One region of the Bovifimicola ammoniilytica genome, then DNA from elsewhere that is predicted to be linked to it. Evidence: a T-box and tRNA genes for the amino acid it is inferred to sense, from the RefSeq annotation. Region 1 holds a T-box; the other holds one or more tRNA genes.
The links. A T-box is a leader RNA that pairs with one kind of tRNA and senses whether it is charged. The one in region 1 lies ahead of tyrS (tyrosine--tRNA ligase), so its partner is inferred to be a tRNA-Tyr.
Positions count from the first base shown of each region.

Region 2: it has a tRNA-Tyr gene. The T-box ahead of tyrS (tyrosine--tRNA ligase) is inferred to sense a tRNA for this amino acid. The anticodon was not compared.

Region 1 covers NZ_JAOQJN010000013.1:15,327-18,768, reverse strand. Annotated here, with positions in the region: gene OCV48_RS13135 (translation factor GTPase family protein) at 1-117, opposite strand, end outside; gene tyrS (tyrosine--tRNA ligase) at 137-1,360, opposite strand; T-box leader at 1,558-1,851, opposite strand; gene OCV48_RS13125 (ABC transporter permease) at 1,913-3,442, opposite strand, start outside.
Region 2 covers NZ_JAOQJN010000001.1:141,945-145,386, reverse strand. Annotated here, with positions in the region: gene OCV48_RS00685 (lipopolysaccharide biosynthesis protein) at 1-699, opposite strand, end outside; gene OCV48_RS00680 (N-acetylmuramoyl-L-alanine amidase family protein) at 1,054-1,830, shown strand; tRNA gene OCV48_RS00675 (tRNA-Leu) at 1,882-1,967, opposite strand; tRNA gene OCV48_RS00670 (tRNA-Tyr) at 1,986-2,067, opposite strand; gene OCV48_RS00665 (glycoside hydrolase family 13 protein) at 2,220-3,442, opposite strand, start outside.

The sequences.
Region 1 (3,442 bases):
ATTTCCTTTATCAACACGCCCTAATGCTTTAGTAATTCCGGCATTATATAACAGTGCTTCTGATAAGGTAGTCTTTCCCGCATCTACATGGGCTAAAATTCCAATAACTGTTTTCACCGGCATACACTCATCTTTCTTATTCCATTATTGCTTTATGGAATGTCTTTTTTCCTTTTCTTATCTTAACGCCATCTTTTAACATATCTTTAGTAACTGCGAAATCAATGGCTGCTATCTTTTCATCATTTACAAATACACCGCCCTGCTGTACAAGACGTCTTGCTTCACTCTTAGATGCAACTAATTTGCACGCAACCATTAAGTCCATAATTCCGATTGCTCCATCATTTAACTGGTCTTCTGTTATATTTGTTGTTGGCATATTAGAATCATCCCCGCCACCTGCAAATAATGCGTGTGATGCTGTTTTAGCTTTCTCTGCCTCTTCTTCACCATGAACTAATTTAGTTAATTCGTATGCAAGAATCTCCTTAGCTTCATTTAATTTAGCCCCCTCCCAGCTATCCATTTCATCTATCTGCTCTAATGGAAGGAATGTCAACATTCTGATACATTTGAGAACATCATTGTCTCCTACATTTCTCCAGTACTGGAAGAACTCGAATGGTGATGTCTTATTAGGATCAAGCCATACTGCACCATTAGCTGTCTTACCCATCTTCTTACCCTCTGAATTGAGTAATAATGTGATTGTCATTGCGTATGCATCTTTGCCTAATTTCTTACGGATAAGTTCTGTTCCGCCAAGCATATTAGACCACTGGTCATCGCCACCGAACTGCATATTACAGCCGTATTCTTTAAATAAATGATAGAAGTCGTATGACTGCATTATCATATAGTTGAATTCAAGGAATGATAATCCTTTCTCCATTCTCTGTTTATAACATTCTGCTCTAAGCATATTATTTACTGAGAAACATGGTCCTACTTCTCTTAATACATCGATGTAATTAAGTTTCAAAAGCCAGTCTGCATTATTAACAGCGATTGCTCCGCCCTCACCAAAATCGATGAATCTTTCCATCTGTTTCTTAAAGCAGTCGCAGTTATGTTCGATTGTTTCAGGACTTAACATTGAACGCATATCTGTTCTTCCTGATGGATCTCCGATGTAACCTGTTCCTCCACCTAATAATACAACCGGCTTATTTCCTGCCATCTGTAATCTCTTCATAAGGCAAAGTGCCATAAAATGTCCAACGTGAAGTGAATCTGCTGTTGGATCAAAACCAATATAGAATGTTGCCTTTCCTTCGTTAATTAAATCTTTAATTTCATCTTCATCTGTAACCTGCGCAATAAGTCCACGCGCAACTAATTCGTCATAAATCTTCATTTTTGTCCTCCATTTATTAATTTTATAAATAGTAATGAGTTTCCTTCCCGAAACTCTGGCGCCACTTTTGCGTCGCTTTATGCGACATAATACCTTATGCAAAAGTGTGTGCACCCATGCGGAGCATTTAAATTTATAAGAAATACTAAAGTATTTCTTATAAATTTAAAAAACCTCTGTACAATATAAATTATTGTACAGAGGGCATTATCTGCGGTACCACCTCTTATTGAAGATTTCTCACAAAATCTTCCTCATCAAGTGCAAACACACTCATACGCTGTATCGGGCGTTCCCGTCTGTCCCTACTTAAAGTTGTATAACTTTTAATTATAAATGTCCTGACTAAAACATCTGTTTATAATCTAAAAATAATTTGTTCAGGAAGCTGCTCTGAGATGTATTCATATAATTTTGCTTGAGCCTTTCCACCAACCAGACACTCTCTGTAAAGCTTCTTTTATACTACTCTTTCTCTTCGTCGCATTTTCTATTAATATCTGCATTATACATTATTGTTTTGAAAAAAGCAACCAGGCAATTTTAAATTATTTACTCCACACTCTTAAGACTCTCTATCATATCAATCTTCTTCAACGAAAAATGTGTTATTACATTTACAATAATTGTAAATAGCAATGCTAAAGCCATTGAATATAGATAACTTTGCAGCTTAATATGATGAACAAATCTTATTGCCTCTATTTCTACTGTCGAAATCAATTCATTTGTAAAGAAATACCCACCTATCAATCCAACTGCAATTCCTAAAAGTGTAAGAATAATATTTTCCCTGATAATATAATTATCGACCTCTCCGTTATAGAAGCCTAAAACCTTAAGTGTAGCAATTTCTCTTTGTCTTTCTGCAATATTTATATTGGAAAGATTGTACATTACCACAAATGACAGTGCTGCTGCGAAGATTATCAGAATCAACACTACATAATTGAGCGAAGTAAGCATTTTATCGACCTTGTCAATTATTGTATCAATTACTGTTACCTGCAAAACCTTGTCGTTGTCTAATAACTCTGTCCTGAATTCATCTTCCTCTTTATCAGTCATTGCCGATGTCTTAATAAATGCTGTGTTAGTGTTATACTGTCCGATATTTTTCTCATAAGTATTCTTATTAATAAATACAAAATGATTTACATATTGCTCGCATATTCCACCGATTGTAAATGTGTATTCGTTATTTTGGCTGTCGAAAATGCTTATATTATCGCCGACTGACAGTTTCATAAGCTGTGCCATTTTATCGCTGATAATAATTTCATCATCCAGAAGTTCTAGTTCTTTATGAGTTTTGGCATCTCGAAGATTAAATATCTTAATAAAATCATATGTATTTTCCGGGACAACCATTGTCATCTCTATATTTTTATTATTCTTTGTAGATGTATATGCTGCATACTGCGTTTTAGCTGTTTCCTTAATATTGTCAGCATTTAACAGGGTATCGATTTCATCATCCGTTATTAATGGCGAAAAATATAACATATCATCATATGTGAAAATGTCACGATATTGCTTCTCAGGAATATTTACAATGGAATCTCTGAGTCCGAAGCCCGCCATTAATAATGCCGTACAGCCTGCCACACCAAATACCGTCATAAATACTCTGGCTTTATATCTGAATATATTTCTTATTGTTACCTTATTTGAAAAGCTTATATGCTTCCATAATACAGGAATGTATTCAAGTATAACCCTCTTTCCCTTTTTAGGTGCTTTCGGTCTTAAAAGCTTAGATGGTTTCTCGCGAAGATTCTTAGCTACTGTTATAAGCGTTACACCGACTATGCATACAAATGAAATCAACACACCAATAACAATGTATGTCATATCCAATTTTGTAACAAACTTAGGAATATCAAATAATATCTTATAAATGTTCCAGATAATCTTAGGAATAGTAAGGAAACCTAATACTGCACCGATTACTCCTCCGACAATAGTTGCAATCGCTGAGTAAAGCAGGTATTTAAAAGCAATATGTGTATTGCTAAAGCCCATACTCTTTAGAGTTCCTATCTCCATTCTGTCATCATCAACCATTCTAGACATTGACAC
Region 2 (3,442 bases), on a different contig from region 1:
ATATTTATCCACAGCAAGTCTTGGTGCACTAAGTATATATGCCCACAAAAATACACCAAGGAACAATGGAAAGCAATTTTTCATAATCTCAAGTACACTCTTAATATTACATAGATTAAATTTATCTTCAAATTTATTATAAACTTTTATATCAAAAATGTATACACATATAACTGCCACTACATCCGAAATTATCATCGTAATCACAAGATTATGCGTCATAATAAGCATTATAAAATATATAGCCATCATAATAAGTGTTCTATGACACATTGATTTTCCTGCCAGATACAGATAACCATCTTTGTGGAATTGTGATTCATACACATCCGCAAATGCATCAATTAATTTTAAAATACATACTAAAAGAACAATTCCAGCCTTTTCCCTGTCATATCCTTTTAATAAAATATAGCCAATTGATACCAGCAGCATAATTGCACATGTATATATCTTCGTAGTAAAATATTGTCCAAAGGTATACCTATCTTTCGAATCAGTAACCTGATAATTTCTCATTTCAAAATATCCAAAATATACTAACATCTGACTTATAGTCAGTGCTATTGCAAATATTCCACCCTTTTCTTCTCCAACGATTCTTATTGTAAGATATGACATAAACACTGTTGACATCGCATAGACCAGACTGCCTATCATATTCCACAGGAAATCGCTTTTTTCGTTTTTTTCAAACATTTTTATATCCTTTCCACTACTATACAATGCATAAGTATACTCGTTTCACCACCTTTTATCAAGAAAATTTTTTGTAATAATTACAAAAAAGGCTTATTTTACTATATACTATAACAATTTATTTTTATGTAACTTGCATTTTCTCATATTTAACGACATTTACTTACATAATTTTAGACATTTTTTTACATTTTTATGATGATTTCTTGCATATACATAATTTATTATAATTATAGTCATGATGGATACATATAAATCGCATATTCCCTCTCTTTTATCGGTTTCTATGTAAAAATGTCATATCTGGCTGATTCTTCATGACAATATTTAATAACGCAGAAAGGTCGTTCATATATGCAATCATCACGTAAAGCCAAAAATATTCAATTAATCCGCTTTGTTATTGGAATATTATTATGTTCCGCTATTATTTTATTTGTATATATGTTGTTACCAGATTCACGTTCTGAAACTGCTAACGCCGGCCATTCTATGCTATTATCATCTTCTACAATTTCTGAGGCTGAAGAACTTTCTTCAACTGTCAGATTACCACTTTCTGACTGTGAGGTGTGTATTGATGCCGGACATGGTGGTCAAGATATAGGCAGTAGCAAAGGAAAACGTTTAGAGAAAGATGATACTCTTGATTTGTCAATGAAAATTTTTAAATATTTATCAGATAAGGGCATATCTGTTGCCATTTCACGAACTAATGATACTTATCTTTCACTTCAGGAGAGAAAAGATTTCGCTGAAGATTCTAATTGTACGTTATTTATCTCTATACACAGAAATCTGTACGAAGGCAATTCAAAGATAAACGGAGCAGAAGCATGGATTCACAGTTCTGACCCTGTAAACGCCCATTCGCTTGCTTCTTCAATTCTAAATGATATCTGTTCTTCTAATAATTTTGATAATCCAACCTTTGATAATCGTGGGGTAAAATGCGGAACAAGTTCCGATGCATATGATAACTATGCAATTAATAAAGTGAGTATGACAAGTATGATTCTTGAAATGGGTTTTATAACAAGTCCATATGATAACAGGGCTTTTGATAACAATCTTGATACATATGCTAAAATAATCGGTGATGATATAATAGATTATCTGAATAATAAATAACCCAAGACTATCTTGTATAGCCTTGGGTTATTTATTATCGTTTTACAAAAATGCCGGCGACCGGAATCGAACCGGTACGGGAGGTTAGTCCCGCAGGATTTTAAGTCCTGTGCGTCTGCCAGTTCCGCCACGCCGGCATAAGCATTTCAGCTTAATGGATGGAGGTGGATTCGAACCACCGAAGCAATTTGCAGCAGATTTACAGTCTGTCCCCTTTGGCCACTCGGGAATCCATCCGATTTTTTAATGCTATATATTTATACCATATAAAACATTAAAGTGCAAGTATTTTTTTATTACTAACGAAGTTTATTCTATCATTAATCATTTGAAATTTACCTTGTTCATCTTTTATAATAAACAATGAATTTTATTTTTCATTTGCTTTTCTACTGTACTCTTTTTCTGTATATTGCAGCTGAAAAACCTGGTAATCTTACTATTATCTCGCCATTTACAACAACATACACTACCTTGCCTACATTATATGTGTCTCTTGATGATACCATAAGACTTTCCATAATGCTGTTATCCCTGACACCTAACTGCCATACCGGAATATGAATTTCTCTCTCTGAATCATTGTTATTTATCGCAATTGCAAGTATATTATCATTCAGGAAACGTCCATAAGCAATTATATTGTATTCTCCTAATAATGCCTTAAACGAACCTTTTCTTAGTGCTATGTTATTCTTATGAATTCTTATTGCATCTATATGAAATTCAATCAATTCCATATCTTCTCTGCCCCATGGATAAGTTCTTCTGTTATCTGGGTCAGTCCAGCCACATACTCCTGCCTCATCTCCATAGTAGATAGTAGGTGCACCAGGCCATGTCATCTGCATTATTACAGCTTCTTTCATAATACCTTTATTAGTATACATTTCTGCTGCCTGAGGTCCTACCGATGCAACTCTGCCGACATTTCCATTAGTTCTGGTCATAAAACGTGAATGATCATGGTTAGATAATTCGTTCATGGCAACTAGTAATGAATTTCCCTGAAACCTTGACATATGATGTCGCATAGATGCGAAGAACGAATACGAGTCACCTCTTAAATCATCTCTCTTCTCATCACTATGTTTCTCCATGCCTGTAAGAAACCATGTAATAGGCTCCATAAATGCATCGTAGTTCATTACAGTATCCCATTCATCACCCTGTAACCATGAGCCTGGATCTCCATAATGTTCAGCTAATATAATAGCTTCAGGATTAGCTTCTTTAACATTCTTTCTGAAGTCCTTCCAGAACTTATGGTTAAATTCACCACTATGTCCTAAATCTGCTGCAACATCAAGTCTCCATCCATCTACATTATAAGGTGGTGAAACCCATTTTCTTGCAATTTTCATTATATACTCATATAATTTTGGAGATTCTTCATAATTAAGCTTAGGTAATGTATCGTGACCCCACCAGCCATTATAATGGTAATTATAAGGCCATGCATCTTCAAAGAATTTAAAGAAGCTTCTGTATGGGCTGTCACCTGATACATATGCCCCTTTTTCATAACCCTCCTGGTTCTCGTAAATCTGTTCTCTATCAAGCCATTTATTAAATGAACCACAGTGGTTAAATACACCATCTAAGATTACTT